DNA from 2 places in the Rouxiella sp. WC2420 genome. Region 1 is predicted to be linked to the other one. Evidence: riboswitches for the same ligand, from Rfam matches in the RefSeq annotation. Region 1 holds a riboswitch; the other holds the start of a gene.
The links. Region 1 has a riboswitch for thiamine pyrophosphate ahead of thiC (phosphomethylpyrimidine synthase ThiC). Riboswitches for the same ligand answer to the same signal wherever they lie in the genome.
Positions count from the first base shown of each region.

Region 2: another riboswitch for thiamine pyrophosphate. It lies ahead of thiB (thiamine ABC transporter substrate binding subunit); the one in region 1 lies ahead of thiC (phosphomethylpyrimidine synthase ThiC).

Region 1 is NZ_CP165628.1:4,938,451-4,946,527, forward strand. Features, by position in the region: gene purD (phosphoribosylamine--glycine ligase) at 1-187, shown strand, start outside; gene AB3G37_RS22730 (DUF1481 domain-containing protein) at 280-921, opposite strand; gene hupA (nucleoid-associated protein HU-alpha) at 988-1,260, opposite strand; gene AB3G37_RS22740 (YjaG family protein) at 1,452-2,042, opposite strand; gene nfi (deoxyribonuclease V) at 2,113-2,793, opposite strand; gene hemE (uroporphyrinogen decarboxylase) at 2,807-3,874, opposite strand; gene nudC (NAD(+) diphosphatase) at 4,000-4,776, opposite strand; gene AB3G37_RS22760 (Rsd/AlgQ family anti-sigma factor) at 4,881-5,396, shown strand; TPP riboswitch at 5,485-5,610, shown strand; gene thiC (phosphomethylpyrimidine synthase ThiC) at 5,739-7,706, shown strand; gene thiE (thiamine phosphate synthase) at 7,703-8,077, shown strand, end outside.
Region 2 is NZ_CP165628.1:4,595,855-4,603,931, forward strand. Features, by position in the region: gene leuC (3-isopropylmalate dehydratase large subunit) at 1-600, shown strand, start outside; gene leuD (3-isopropylmalate dehydratase small subunit) at 611-1,213, shown strand; gene AB3G37_RS21215 (MFS transporter) at 1,252-2,415, opposite strand; partial or broken gene sgrR (HTH-type transcriptional regulator SgrR) at 2,662-4,323, shown strand; TPP riboswitch at 4,363-4,484, shown strand; gene thiB (thiamine ABC transporter substrate binding subunit) at 4,543-5,529, shown strand; gene thiP (thiamine/thiamine pyrophosphate ABC transporter permease ThiP) at 5,505-7,115, shown strand; gene thiQ (thiamine ABC transporter ATP-binding protein ThiQ) at 7,099-7,806, shown strand; gene AB3G37_RS21240 (DedA family protein) at 7,921-8,077, opposite strand, start outside.

The DNA.
Region 1 (8,077 bases):
AACGCGTTTACAGGATGAGCTGGTCGTTACCAACGGAGGCCGCGTGCTCTGCGTAACCGCGCTGGGTAAATCAGTGGAAGCCGCCCAGCAGCGTGCCTATCAACTGGCGCAGGACATCAAATGGGAAGGCAGTTTCTGCCGTAAAGATATCGGTTATCGCGCTATCGCCCGCGAGCAGGGTAAGTAACTCCCGCTCAGTCTGCGAAATAGCTCAGTCTGCATAATAGAAAAAGCCCGCAAATATGTGCGGGCTTTTTGCTTTATGCCGATCGCCAAAGATTAATTAAGCTTGTCTGCCTGAGGTTCCCAGGTACAAAAATCTTCGTTGGCCACCAGCAGTAATTCGTTGCCTTCAGGTGCTGTCAGCCAGGCCAGACCCAGCTTGTCATCAGCACTTGCAGCACGTTTCGCCAGCCAGACTTGCGATTTAACATTCAGGCTTACCGTTACTGGTTCTCCGGCACAAGTCGTGATCACACCCTGCCGCCAGCGGCCCTGTACTAACTGCACATTTCCGGCGCGTAAGGTTTTACTGAGATTAAGCACTTTATCGGCTTGATACTTGTAACGCTCAATGTCATCCGCCGAAAGCTTCTCGCGGGAATCTTCTAACTGGCGCTGCATAAAGCTGACATTGCCTTCCTGATCGAAACGCAGCGTCACGCCCAACTCTTTGGTCGCCGCGTGACTTTCTTTAATCAGGTGCAGATTGCCATCAGTGTATTCATAGCGCGTGATGACGGTATCTTTACCGTAGTAGGGGCTATAAACGTCGATAATGGTTTGTGGGCGGTGTTGATCGTCGTCTTCTCGCCACAGGCGGTAAATGCCTTGATCTGCGACATAGCCGCTGGCGCTAAAGAGAGGTGAATCTTTATGAGAACTGCATCCGACCAGACTGAAGGCCATAACCGCAGCCATCAGTCCGGTGGTGATAAACGAAAGGGACCAGCCTGGCCCCTCGTTTATTCTTTTCACTGCAAGCAATTACTTAACAGCTTCTTTCAAAGCTTTGCCTGAAACGAACGCTGGAACGGTAGCAGCAGCGATTTTGATTTCTTTGCCTGTCTGCGGGTTACGGCCAGTGCGCTCGTTACGTTGATTGACTTTAAAAGTCCCGAAACCAACTAATTGTACTGCTTCACCTTCTTTCAGAGACTCGGTAATTGCAGACAGAGTAGATTCAAGAGCCAGTTTAGCTTGTGTTTTAGAAAGATCAGCTTTGTCAGCAATTACATCAATCAGTTGAGTCTTGTTCATAAGTTATCCTTTACAGTGTGTTTATCGTTTGCAAAGCATCGAGTGCGACGGATATGCCGATTGACAGCACCCTCCTGCATACACGCACCGATAGCCACTTTTTATTACGCACCCCAAATGTAGACCAGACAGGGTACGGATGTGAAGCCTTGAGATACGCTAAATAAGGCGTTAAATCACGTTTTCTTGCCTTATTGCGTTAAATTTATCCCAATGTTACTCACAGCGGCTTCACGTAGGTCAGAACGTAACCCTTTTATCAATTCGAGGTCACGTTCTTCACAGTCAGCCAATAGGCGGAAAATCTCCCATTGGATGTCCCATTCTTCTTCAACCGCCGGTATCACTTTCAGCTCTTCATCGGTCATTTCTTTGCCAGCCTGAGTCATCTCAAGCATGGCAACGGTACGAATTGATGTTTCACTAATAGCGATTGCGTGGGCCAGTGTTTCCCCGCTTAAACGCGAGTGAAGCAGCTCACCCAGGGCGATGCAGGCATCAATCGCCGGATACACGCCGTAAATATCATAGTCGTCTGAAGAAGGGATTGCCTCCTCCAGCTTTTCTAACTGGGAGTCAAAGTTAACCTTTGCATCTTTTATTACAAGTGTTTCCCACACCAGATCGAGAATTTTGCGATAAATCTGGGGTTCGCCGAATCCTGACTGAATGCAAAACATCTGATAATTTGGGTACATACGTTCGCAAAGGCTGGCCATAAACGTCAAATGTTGCCAGGTTTCCAGCTTTTCCAGACGTAAATGAATCGGGTTACGTAACATGGTATTTTCTCATTAACTTTTCTGGGCGGGAGTTTACCTGAAAATATGACAGCCTCCTACGCCTGGATTCTTAAAGCTGGCCGCTCAGGCGTTGCCAGCGCTGAAATGCGGGCCGATTTGAAGCTACCGCGTCAGCCCAGCGAGTGGGCTCGGGTAGACGATATCCACGGCTGCATTGTTTAACCCAATATAACGATGAGGCGACACTGATACCATTGCCCGGAGAAATAAACAGCGGATTGCAACGAAGCTTGCTGCGCCACACCCATCCAAGCTGTTCATCCTTGTCCCACAAGGCCTGTGTGGAACCTACGGCATCGCCCAGCGGCAGAAAATGACCACAAAGGCGACTTTTGGCGATACCGATGGTCGGCACACCAATCATCAGGCCAAAATGACTGGCTACGCCAAGCCTGCGAGGGTGAGCAATGCCCTGCCCGTCGACCATCAGCAAATCGGGACGATGTTGCAGCATCTGCCAGGCTTCAATTAACGCAGGGCATTCGCGAAAGGAAAGAAAACCGGGAATATAGGGGATTTGCGTAGGGATGCGGGCTATCTGGTATTCCACCAGCTCCATCGAGGGGTAGCGCAGCACGGCAATCGCCGCGCGGGTAATTTCGCCACCCTGTTCAAAGCCAATATCAGCTCCCGCGATAAACACCGGACGCAGTGGCGAAGGCGAGTCTTCCAGCACGATCTGCTGTGCCTTAATCAACTGCTCTTCGCGCATTGCGCCGGTATCGATCATGCAGAATCCTTTCTTAGGACTGGTGGTACTGGCGCGACAAGCTGTGTACTGCTTCAACGAAAGCACCGGCGTTTTCAGGCGGAACGTCCTGATGAATGCCGTGACCCAGATTGAAGACATGACCATTGCCGTGCCCGTAGCTGGACAAAATAGTATCGACTTCTTGTTCGATACGCGCTGGGGATGCATAGAGCATAGACGGGTCCATGTTACCTTGCAGCGCAACTTTATCGCCCACGCGACGACGGGCTTCGCCGATGTCGGTGGTCCAGTCGAGACCCAGCGCATCACAGCCGGTCGCCGCAATCGCTTCCAGCCACTGTCCGCCGCCTTTGGTGAACAGCGTAACCGGCACGCGGCGTCCGTCATTTTCACGGATCAGGCCGTCGACAATCTTGTGCATGTAATTCAGGGAAAACTCAAGGTAATCGCGGCCAGTCAACACGCCGCCCCAAGAGTCAAACACCATCACCGACTGCGCACCAGCCTTGATTTGTGCGTTGAGATAGAGAATTACGCTGTCGGCCAGTTTGTCGAGTAACAGGTGCAGCGTGGCAGGCTCGGCATACATCATCTTCTTGATTTTAGTGAAAGCTTTGCTGCTGCCGCCTTCAATCATGTAGGTTGCCAGCGTCCAGGGGCTGCCTGAGAAACCAATCAGCGGCACTTCGCCTTTAAGATTCTTACGGATAGTTCGCACGGCGTTCATCACGTAGCCCAGCTCATCTTCCGGATCGGGAATTGGCAATTTGGCAACGTCGGCGTAGCAAGTCAGCGGCGAAGAGAAACGTGGACCCTCTCCCGCTTCGAAATAAAGCCCCAGACCCATGGCGTCAGGAATGGTCAGAATATCTGAGAACAGGATCGCGGCATCCAGAGGATAACGGCGCAAAGGTTGCAGAGTGACTTCACAGGCCAACTCGGCATTTTTGCAAAGCGACATAAAATCGCCTGCCTCTGCACGTGTCGCTTTGTATTCTGGCAAATAGCGGCCAGCCTGGCGCATCATCCATACCGGGGTAATATCTACGGGCTGACGTAACAGTGCGCGCAGGTAGCGATCGTTTTTTAACTCATTCATTCTTGACAAGATCCTTTAATATTTTGCTGATCTTTTGGGGTATGGCGGACCCGGATGGGCAGCCTGACTTTGGTGAGCACGAGCCAGGCGCCTAAAAATAAGGCGAACATTGTAGCACGTCGGGCCTAAGATTCTTCCTCTGCGCGGCAGAGAACCACGGTATCTTCAATCAGGCGACGGGCAATAGTGCCAATGGCCGGTAGCAACGGCAAAGCATCGTAACGATACCAACCGGCATTGAGCAGCTCCTTGGGATCATGACGTATTTCGCCGCTGTCGTAATCGGCCATAAATGCCATCATCAAAGAATTTGGGAATGGCCAAGGCTGTGAGCTGACGTAACGGATATTTTTAACCCGAATATTGCTCTCTTCCATTACTTCACGAACGACAGTTTCTTCCAGAGTTTCGCCTACCTCGGCGAAACCGGCCAAAACCGTGTGTACACCACCGCGATGGCGAACATGTTGAGCTAACAGGATCTCGTTGCCGCGGCGGATAGCCACAATCATGCACGGTGCAATCTGCGGGTAATAGCGCTCTTTACAATTTCCACAAAGTGCCGCCCATTCGGTTTTACTGACGTGCATTTCATGGCCGCAATAGCCGCAAAACTTGTGAGATCGATAGAATTCAGAGAGCTGAACGCCACGGCCTACCAGCTGGAACAATCCGCGATCCTGATCCAGCAGCTGTCGTGCAGAAAGCATTTGATCCTTCATGCTTTTGCGGATCAACCACACCGGTTCTCCCTGCCACTCGCCGATCTGTCGCCCTGTATCGCCAACAAAAGAAAAGTGCCTGGCCGATCCTTTTGGCAAGGATCCCTCTGGCAACCACAGCTTGCCGTCAAGACTGATAACCCACCAGCCGCTGTGTTGATCTGTTATTTGGATTTCCATTTTTTATTGCAAACCTCGACTACACTGAGAAGTCTGGGACACAAAAGTTACATAAGTAATCTTCAACGTATTGGCTATTTATCGTTATTCACAGGGACTCAACCATGTTAAATCGTCTTGAAAGATTGACCCAACGCGTCGGTGGTAACCACGAGTTGATCGATCAATGGCTGCAGGCGCGCAAGGAACTCCTGGTTTCTTACTGCACTCTCGTTGGCCTGAAACCTAATAAAGAAAAACATACGCCGCTGAACGAGAAAGCCCTGGATAACTTCTGCCATAACCTGGTTGACTACCTGTCTGCAGGACATTTTCACCTTTATCACAGGATAGTTGAAGAATCCGACGGCCCCCAAGCAGCAATTTCGTTACTGGCAGCAAGGATTTTTCCCGCGCTCGATGCCAATACGGAAACTATCATGGCTTTCCATGACAGTTATACAGAAACCGATCTCGACGATGAGAACATCTACGAATTCAACTATGCGCTCTCAGATATCGGGGAAGCACTCGATGCCCGTTTTGAGCTTGAAGATCAGCTCATTACGTTAGCTCTGGATACTAAAATCGCGCCATTGCCACCCGTTGCAAACGATGAGGCAATAGTACGACCGGCTTAACAGTTTTGTTCTAAAACCCTGCAAAGGGTTGTGTTTTATAATTAGCCTCGTATATTGGGGCTTCTTAAACGGCCTGGAAATCGCAGGCCAATTCTTGTCGGAGTGCCTAGCGCAGACTTCCCAAAAGGAAATTTGCCAGGCTGAGACCGTTAATTCGGGATCCGCGGAACCTGATCGGGTTAGTACCCGCGAAGGGAACAAGAGTAACTTATTTGCGTTTGGCCGTTCGTCTCCGTAGTTGTTAAAAACTGCTGCGCCGCAAGGTCCTGACACATCGCTTTACTCCCGCTGTAAATCTCCTGACAAGCAATTTTCCCTATCGCCAAAAACGAGGAATTTGCTATGTCGAACACCCCTGATACTCAGAATGTCCCGGTAAAAAAAACCAGTCATCGTCGTCAGCAACGTGCCGAAGCACAGGCTTTTATCGACAGCTTACAGGGCGTCGCCTTCCCTAACTCCAAACGAATTTATCTGCAGGGCAGCCACGATGACATTCTGGTGCCAATGCGCGAGATCCAGCTCAGCCCGACGATGATCGGCGGCACTAAAGATGATCCGAAGTTTGAAGATAACGAAGCGATCCCGGTTTATGACACCGCCGGCCCATACGGCGATCCCGAATCAAAGATAGACGTGCACCGTGGCTTGGATAAAGTACGTGCCCGCTGGATCGAAGCGCGCCAGGACACTGAACAGCTGCCACAGGTCAGCTCTGGCTTTACCCAGCAGCGCATGGCTGACGAAGGTCTGGATCATCTGCGTTTCGAGCACTTGCCCCGTCCGCGCAAAGCTAAAGCCGGCAAATGCGTGACCCAGCTGCACTATGCGCGCCAGGGTATTGTCACGCCGGAAATGGAATATATCGCCCTGCGTGAAAATATGGGTCGTGAGCGCATTCGCGGTGAAGTGCTGCTGCAACAGCATCCGGGCGAAAGCTTTGGCGCCAACCTGCCACAGAATATTACCGCCGAGTTTGTGCGTGACGAAGTCGCCGCCGGCCGCGCAATCATTCCTGCCAATATCAACCACCCAGAATCTGAGCCGATGATCATTGGCCGAAACTTCCTGGTAAAAATCAACGCCAACATCGGCAATTCGGCGGTCACCTCTTCCATTGAAGAAGAAGTTGAAAAACTGGTGTGGTCAACTCGTTGGGGTGCGGACACGGTGATGGATCTGTCAACTGGCCGCTACATCCATGAAACCCGTGAATGGATCATGCGTAACAGTCCGGTTCCTATCGGCACCGTGCCAATCTATCAGGCGCTGGAAAAAGTCAACGGCGTGGCAGAAGATCTTAACTGGGAAATGTTCCGCGATACGCTGCTGGAACAGGCCGAGCAAGGTGTCGATTACTTCACCATCCACGCGGGCGTATTGCTGCGCTACGTGCCGATGACTGCCAAACGGCTTACAGGTATCGTGTCACGCGGCGGTTCGATCATGGCGAAATGGTGCCTGTCGCATCATCAGGAAAGCTTCCTCTATCGCCATTTCCGTGAAATTTGTGAAATCTGTGCGGCCTACGATGTTTCGCTTTCACTCGGCGATGGTCTGCGTCCGGGTTCGATTCAAGATGCTAATGACGAAGCGCAGTTTGCCGAGCTGAAAACGCTGGGCGAGCTGACTAAAATTGCCTGGGAATACGACGTGCAGGTGATGATTGAAGGTCCTGGACATGTGCCGATGCAGATGATCCGCCGCAACATGACTGAAGAACTGGATAAATGTCATGAAGCGCCGTTTTATACCCTCGGGCCGCTAACCACTGATATTGCTCCAGGCTACGATCACTTTACCTCAGGAATTGGCGCCGCGATGATCGGCTGGTTTGGCTGCGCGATGCTGTGCTATGTAACGCCAAAAGAGCATCTTGGTTTGCCGAACAAAGAAGACGTTAAACAAGGTTTGATTACCTACAAGATCGCCGCGCACGCTGCGGATCTGGCAAAAGGCCATCCGGGCGCACAGATCCGCGATAACGCCATGTCGAAAGCGCGTTTCGAATTCCGTTGGGAAGATCAGTTTAATCTGGCACTGGATCCGGCCACCGCTCGTGCCTATCACGATGAAACCCTGCCGCAAGAGTCTGGAAAAGTCGCACACTTCTGTTCGATGTGCGGGCCAAAATTCTGCTCAATGAAAATTACTCAGGAAGTTCGCGAATATGCCGCGGCGCTTGAAGCCCAAGCTATTCCGATCGACATCGTTGAAACCGGCATGTTGCAGATGTCAGCAGAGTTTCGCCAGCGCGGCAGCGAGCTTTATCATCCGGCCGACAAAATTGAAGAAGGAGTGGGTAAATGAATATCCCGTCTACCCCGTTTCCGGCAGTGCCTTATTACCTCGGCCTGTATCCAGTAGTCGACAGTGTCGAGTGGGTCCGTCGATTGCTTGAAGCCGGTGTAAAAACGCTGCAACTCAGAATTAAAGACCTGCCCGACGCCGAGGTTGAACCGGCAATTATCGAGGCTATAAAACTGGGTCGCCAGTATGAGGCGCGACTGTTTATCAATGATTACTGGCATCTGGCGGTGAAACATCAGGCCTACGGTATTCATCTTGGACAGGAAGATCTGGATACTACCGATTTGCTGGCGATTCATCAGGCCGGTCTGCGTTTGGGCGTTTCTACCCACGATGAAGCCGAGTTGGAACGCGCCATCAGTGTGCATCCT
Region 2 (8,077 bases), 340 kb from region 1:
GACGCTGACGCAGTGTTTGATCAGGTGGTAACGTTGGACGTAGCGGATATTGCGCCACAGGTGACATGGGGAACTAACCCGGGGCAGGTGATGGGCGTTAACCAAACGATACCTTATCCGGCCTCTTTCAGTGACCCGGTAGAAAGGGCATCGGCTGAGAAAGCCTTAGCTTATATGAACTTGCAACCGGGCATTAAACTGACCGACGTGGCTATCGATAAAGTCTTTATCGGCTCATGTACCAACTCGCGCATAGAAGATCTGCGCGCGGCGGCGGCGGTTGCCAAAGGGCGCAAGGTGGCGGCAGGCGTACAGGCGATTGTGGTACCAGGTTCCGGCCCGGTCAAGGCACAGGCTGAAGAGGAAGGTCTGGACAAGATCTTTATCGATGCCGGTTTTGAGTGGCGTTTACCGGGTTGCTCGATGTGCCTCGCCATGAACAACGATCGTCTGAATCCAGGAGAGCGCTGTGCCTCTACCAGCAACCGTAATTTCGAAGGCCGTCAAGGTCGCGGAGGCCGGACTCATCTGGTCAGCCCCGCTATGGCAGCAGCCGCAGCGGTTGCCGGTCACTTTGCCGATATCCGCGAACTGAATTAAGGAGACGCTCATGGCAAAATTCATTACCCATAGCGGTCTGGTCATTCCATTGGATATCGCTAACGTCGATACCGACGCCATTGTGCCGAAGCAGTTCCTGCAAATGGTGACCCGCGTAGGTTTTGGCCAGTTTTTGTTCTATGACTGGCGCTATCTGGAAGGTCAGGGCTATACGCCTAACCCTGATTTTATTCTGAATAAACCTGAATATCAGGGTGCCAGCATATTGTTGGCACGAGAAAATTTTGGCAGTGGCTCATCTCGTGAACATGCGCCATGGGCATTGACCGATTACGGCTTCCACGCCGTAATCGCGCCAAGCTTTGCTGATATTTTTTACAACAACTCCTTTAATAACCAGCTATTGCCGGTGACGCTGAGTGAAGAGCAAATTGACGAGCTGTTTACATTGGCGAAGGAAAACGTTGGGATTCATTTCGACGTCGATCTCGAAAATCAAGTTGTGCGCGCTGGCGACAAAAGCTATCCGTTTGAGATAGACAGTTTCCGCCGCCACTGCATGATGAACGGGCTGGATAGCATCGGTCTGACGCTGCAACATGAAGACAGTATCTCGGCCTACGAGAAGACTCAGCCTGCCTTTATGCGTTAATTCGTTAGCTCAGTACTCCTGACCCGTCTCTCGGCGGGTCAGACATTTTTAACCCGGGTCATCAGGATTAGCGCGATAGCTGAAAGCCCTAACGCCGCCCAATACACCTGATAATGCCCAAAATTTTCTACAATCGTGCCCTGCAATACGCCAGCCAAAATAGCGCCGGTGGAGATACTGTTGGTGAACAAAGTCGTCGCTGAACCTGCCCTGCCCGGCATTAAATCCTGAAAATACAGCATGCCAATACCCGCGATAATGCCGATAAAAATCGCGTTAAACAGCTGCAGGATCATTAACGCTGCTTTGAACTGGAACAAGATAATCCCCAAATAAAACAATACGCCAAACAAAGTCGCACAAAGCATCAGACGTTTTTTACCGGTGCGCTTTACCAGTGTTCCAGCAATCAGCATCACCGGAATTTCCAGCCCGGCAGCAGCGCCCATCAATAGTCCGGCCAATCCTTCCGGCAAGTGCATGTCCGCAGTGATATATAGGGGCATATCAATGATGTACATAATGTTGCAGGTCCACATCAGCAGCGAGGCAATAAACAGGAGCCTCACGTCACGATTTTTCCATGCACTAACGGGAACGGCCACTTCATCGACCGGTTGCTCGATCCTTTCGACCGAGGGCAGAAAAAACCACACCATCAACGCGCCAAAGGCGAATACCGCCGCAGCACAGAGATACATCAGGGTAAAGCCGTAATTAAGCGCCAGCATAAAGGAGATGGGGGGTCCCAGCACCCAGGCCAGCGACAGCGTTGCCCGCATCATCGAGCTGAACATCACCACTTCGCGGGCGGAACGGTCGGCGTATTCACGTGCCAGAGCAAACAACTGTGGCATTGAGGCGTTGCCGATCGCGGCCAGCAATACCCCAACGCTTATCAGCACCAGATAATCTCGGCTAAAAGCAAAAACCAGACTATTGCCAATCGCCAAAAGAGTGCAGTAAAACAATAACCTGCGACGATCACCCTTTTTATCGGAATAGTTGGCCAGCAGGAAACTGATCACAATCCCGGCCAGCGCATTGACGGTATAGAACAGCCCGACCCACAGTGGCCTGACCTTGACTTCATTGGTGAGAAACAGACTGAGAGTCGGCGCCTGTAGCGCCCCGGCTATTCCACTCAGAAAAGACACTAGCAGGAAAGTTGCAAATATAAGTGATAAACGGCGAGAAGACATAAACCATCCCTGATAACAGTCGAACTGTATGGCGTGTAGGCACATTCAACTCTAAGCGTAAGAGAGTAAACACAAAAAAACCAGTGAGTGACCTCACTGGCTGGCGACATTTCACCATTACTCAGAAAACGGCTGGCAGCAGTGAAGCAGCAAGCATCACGCTACAGGACTCTTTGTTGCCAGAGATTATGGTCGTAATATAGGGAAAGATAAATTGATGGGTTTGCTTACAGGAGTTCCTCTTTTATGTCATCGCCACGTTTGCAGCAGCAGTTCCTTCGCCTATGGCAGTTTTGCCATGGAGAACCCGTAGAAACTACGTTACAGGCGCTGTCCGAAGCCCTTAGCTGTTCGCGCCGACATATGCGATCGCTGCTGGGCAACATGCAAAATGAGGGCTGGCTCCATTGGGAGGCGGAAGCTGGCAGAGGTAAAAAGTCGCGGCTAACGTTTCTGTTTACTGGTCTGGCATTGCAGCAGATGCGGGCCGAGGAACTGCTGGAGCAGGACCGCGTTGATCAGTTAGTACAGCTGGTGGGAGACAAAACGGTAGTTCGCCAAATGCTGCTTTCACAGCTCGGGCGTCGTTTTCGCCAGGGGAAACATATACTTCGCGTCCTTTACTACCGCTCTCTTCCCAGCCTGCTTCCCGGCAGCATGCTACGTCGTTCCGAGACCCATTTGGCGAAGCAGATCTTTAGCGGGCTGATTGGTATAAATGAGGAAAATGGGGAACTGCGCGGCGATATCGCACATCACTGGCAGGAAGTGACTCCATTGCACTGGCGTTTTTATCTGCGCCCGGCGATTCATTTTCACCACGGCCGCGAGCTGGAAATGGCTGATATAATCACGACTTTCGCGCGGCTCGATTCTCACCCACTGTTTAGTCATTTTTCACGCGTCGAATCGCCCACCCCTAACGTGATAGATATTTTTCTCCATACGCCAGACCGCTGGTTACCCTGGCTGCTTGGCAGCGTGCATGCGCTTATCCTGCCTCAAGAATGGCAAACGCTGAAGGATTTTGCCCGTCATCCAATGGGTACCGGACCTTATGCAGTGGTTCATAACCAGCCAACACAGCTCAAGATACGCGCCTTCGATGACTATTTCGGTTATCGTGCATTGCTTGATGAGGTGAATATTTGGGTACTGCCGGAACTGACCGAGGAACTGGTACATTCTGGCGTTCAGCTACAGGCTGATGACACCGCCAACGATCAGTTGGAAAGTCGGCTCGAAGAAGGCTGTTATTTTGTGCTTTTCGACCAGCGATCTACCGTGGGAAGGAACCCGGCACTGCGTGAATGGCTTTGCGAGGTGCTTAATCCGATTGCCCTGCTCAATGCTTCTGCCCCTGCTTATCAGCGCTATTGGTCGCCGGCTTACGGCCTGTTACCCCGCTGGCACCATCGACGCCCGCAGATTCAGCAGCCAAAACCCTATAATATTCAATAGCTAACCATCACCTTTTATAGCGATCATTCTGAGTATCGGGACATTTGCCAGGCTCTGACTCCTCTGCTGGCCAAACATGATGTTAAACTTAATATTCAGGTGGTGGATTACGCCAAGTGGCAAAATGGAGAAGCCGCAAGTGATATCTGGCTCGGCAGCGCAAACTTCACCTTGCCGATTGAGTTTTCGCTGTTTGCTACCCTGTTTGAACTGCCGCTGATGCAGCACTGCCTCGATGACAGGCTGCAAATTGCCGCCAATCAATGGCGCTCCGGTGAGTTTCCGCTGGCGGAATGGTCACAGAAATTAGTCAACGACAACCATGTACACCCGCTATTTCACCACTGGTTATTGCTACAAGGACAACGCAGCATGCGCGGGGTCAGGATGAATACTCTGGGCTGGTTTGACTTTAAATCTGCCTGGTTTGCGCCCCCCGACGCATAAACCTGCTTTCAACGCTGTCACATAATCTCTACAATAGCGCCGTTCTCAACGGGGTGCTGATCCACTGATTTTGCGCAGGCAAGTTCGGTCTGAGGCTGAGAAAAAACCCGTCGAACCTGATCCGGTTAATACCGGCGAAGGGATTTGAGAGTGCATTTTGCTGACTCAAAGTCCTTTGCCACGCCTATTTTTCTCTCAAGGTAAAAGTTGGAGTGCAAAGTGTTTAAAAAATTACTGCCCTGCCTGATGCTGGTCGCTGCACCGGCATTCGCTGCCAAGCCTGTTCTCACTGTATACACCTACGACTCCTTCTCCGCCGATTGGGGCCCTGGCCCGGCGATAAAGAAAGCTTTCGAAGCCGACTGCGGCTGCGAGCTGAAATATGTTCCTTTAGAAGATGGCGTTTCACTGCTGAACCGCCTGCGGATGGAGGGGAAAAACAGCCCAGCCGACGTGGTTGTAGGCCTTGATAACAACCTGTTGCAGGCAGCCGAGCAAACTGGCCTGTTTGCCAAACCTGCCGTCGACCAAACTCAGCTCGATATTCCGGGCGGCTGGCACGACAGCACTTTCGTTCCTTACGACTATGGTTACTTCGCTTTCGTCTATAACAAAGACAAACTAAAAAACCCGCCGAAGAGTCTGAAGGAATTGGTCGACAGCCCGCAGCCCTGGAAAATCATCTATGAAGATCCACGCACCAGCACGCCTGGCTTGGGCCTGCTGCTATGGATGCAAAAAGTTTACGGTGACAAAGCGCCAGAGGCCTGGCAGAAGCTGGCGAAGAAGACTGTAACGGTCACTAAAGGTTGGAGTGAAGCCTATGGCCTGTTCCTGAAAGGGGAAAGCGATCTGGTGCTGAGCTACACCACTTCTCCGGCATACCATATTATTGAAGAGAAAAAAGACAACTACGCGGCGGCCAATTTCAGCGAAGGTCACTATCTGCAAGTTGAAGTTGCCGGCCAGCTTGCGGCCAGCAAGCATCCGGAGTTGGCGGCCAAATTTATGAAATTTGTCACCAGCCCGGGTTTCCAGAACGCTATTCCTACCGGCAACTGGATGTATCCGGTGGTGAAATTGCCGCTGCCAGCAGGATATGATGCCCTGACCGTACCGAGCATTTCGCTTCAATACAGCGCCAAAACCGTCGCTGAGAACCGCAGTAAATGGATCCAGGCATGGCAGAACGCCGTCAGCCATTAATCCCCAACTGGCTATGGCCCGGTGCCATAGCCGCATTGGTTATCCTGCTGGTGGCCTTTTTGGCACTCGGCTCACTGCTGCGCCATGCCCCGGCACTCCAGCTAAAAGCCGTCTGGCAGGATAGCTATTTGTGGCACGTCATCCGTTTCACCTTTTGGCAGGCACTGCTGTCGGCGCTATGTTCCGTGTTACCGGCCATCTTACTTGCCCGCAGCCTTTATCGGCGGCGTTTTCCCGGCAGACAATGGCTGCTGAGACTTTGCGCCATGACACTGGTGCTGCCAGTGCTGGTCGCGGTGTTTGGTATCCTTAGCGTTTATGGCCGCGAAGGCTGGCTCGCCCAACTGTTCGCAGCGTTAGGGCTTCAATACCGTTTCTCGCCTTATGGGCTGCAAGGCATTCTGCTGGCTCATGTGTTCTTTAATTTGCCGCTGGTAACGCGCCTGCTGCTGCAATCCCTTGAAAACATTGCCATCGAGCAGCGCCAGCTTGCCGCTCAGCTTGGCATGAACGGCTGGCAACAGTTTAAATTCGTGGAATGGCCAGCATTAAGACGACAAATTCTCCCCGCCGCCGCGCTGATTTTCATGCTCTGTTTTGCCAGTTTTGCCACTGTGCTATCGCTGGGTGGCGGTCCGAAAGCCACTACCATCGAGCTGGCTATCTATCAGGCTCTGAGTTATGACTACGATTTAGGCCGCGCCGCGCTATTGGCATTGATTCAGCTATTCTGCTGTCTTGGATTGGTGCTGCTGAGCCAGAAGCTCAGTCAGGCGCTGCCGGTTGGGCATACGCACGCCCAGCGCTGGCGCGATCCGGCCGATTCACTGTTTCGCCGATTCAGCGATGGCTTACTTATTCTGCTTGCCCTACTGCTTATCTTGCCGCCGCTGGTGGCCGTCATCCTCAGCGGCTTGAATCATTCCCTGCTCGCCGTGCTACATCAGGAAGCGCTATGGCAATCGCTGTGGATGTCAGTCCGACTGGCCATTGGCAGCGGCCTGCTGTGCCTGCTGCTGGCAATGATGTTGTTATGGAGCAGCCGCGAACTTCGCCTGCGTCAGCGTAATAACTGGGGGCAAAGTCTGGAACTTTCAGGAATGCTGATTTTGGCGATGCCCGGCATCGTACTGGCCACCGGCTTCTTTTTGCTGCTCAGCGACACCAGCGGACTGCCACAGTCACCGTGGATGCTGGTAATTCTCACTAATGCGCTGATGGCTATCCCTTACGCACTGAAAGTTCTCGAAAATCCGATGCGTGACGTGGCCGAGCGCTATTCATTGCTGTGCTTGTCGCTGGATATGAAGGGCTGGAACAGGCTGCGCTGGATTGAATTGAGCGCCCTTAAACGGCCGATGACGCAGGCGCTGGCGTTTGCCTGTGTGCTTTCGTTAGGTGACTTTGGAGTAATCGCGCTATTTGGTAATGAAAATTTCCGTACACTGCCTTTCTATCTCTATCAGCAGATGGGCTCGTACCGCAACCAGCAAGGCGCAGTGACGGCGATGCTGTTACTGATATTATGTTTCCTGCTGTTTACCCTTATCGAAAGATTACCGGGCCGCCATGCTGAATCTAAATAAAGTCACTTATTTGTATGAACATTTACCGATGCGCTTTGACCTGCATATCGCTGCCGGCGAACGCGTGGCGATCCTTGGACCCAGCGGCGCAGGAAAAAGCACCCTGCTGAGCCTGATTGCCGGTTTTTTGTCGCCGGGATTAGGCACCATCGAGCTGAATCAGCAGGATCATACTCATTCGCCACCGGCAAAACGTCCGGTTTCGATGCTGTTTCAGGAAAACAATCTGTTTTCGCATCTTTCGGTTCGCCAGAATATGGGGCTGGGGCTGCATCCTGGCCTGAAGCTTGATGCCGACCAGAAACAGAAGTTAACTGAGCTGGCTCAACAGGTTGGGCTAAAAGAGTGTCTGGATCGCCTGCCTTCACAGCTTTCCGGTGGGCAGAGACAACGTGTGGCACTGGCCCGCTGCCTGCTGCGCAGCCAGCCTATTTTACTGCTGGACGAGCCCTTCTCCGCCTTGGATCCGGCCCTGCGAAGTGAAATGCTCGCCCTGCTCGACAGTGTGTGTCAGCAGCAGCAACTTACACTGCTGATGGTGTCGCACAACCTTGACGATGCGGCGCGCATTGCTGAAAGAACGTTACTGGTGGTTGATGGCCGCGTGTTTTATGACGGGCCGACTCAGGCACTGACCGACGGCAGCGCCCCAGAAGCAGCAATATTGGGAATGAGTAAAATTATTGGCTAAAGGATTTTGACACCATGGCAAGGCGCAAGTTTGTGAGTCCCAATGAGCATATAAATTAAGTTATCGGGATACACATTTGCGGCCAACGCTGCCATGGCACTAAGGGATAGGCTGTTACCGAGTGATTACCTTGTAGAGCAAATGAGCGTAAATCGGCATTAGCGGCTGCTTACTTAGCATATAGATGCTAATCACTGTCGCCGCGAGGCTCAGTAAACTCACCCAACGCAGGCGTGGCAAAGGCAACCATCGAGTAACCGCATCCGATTTT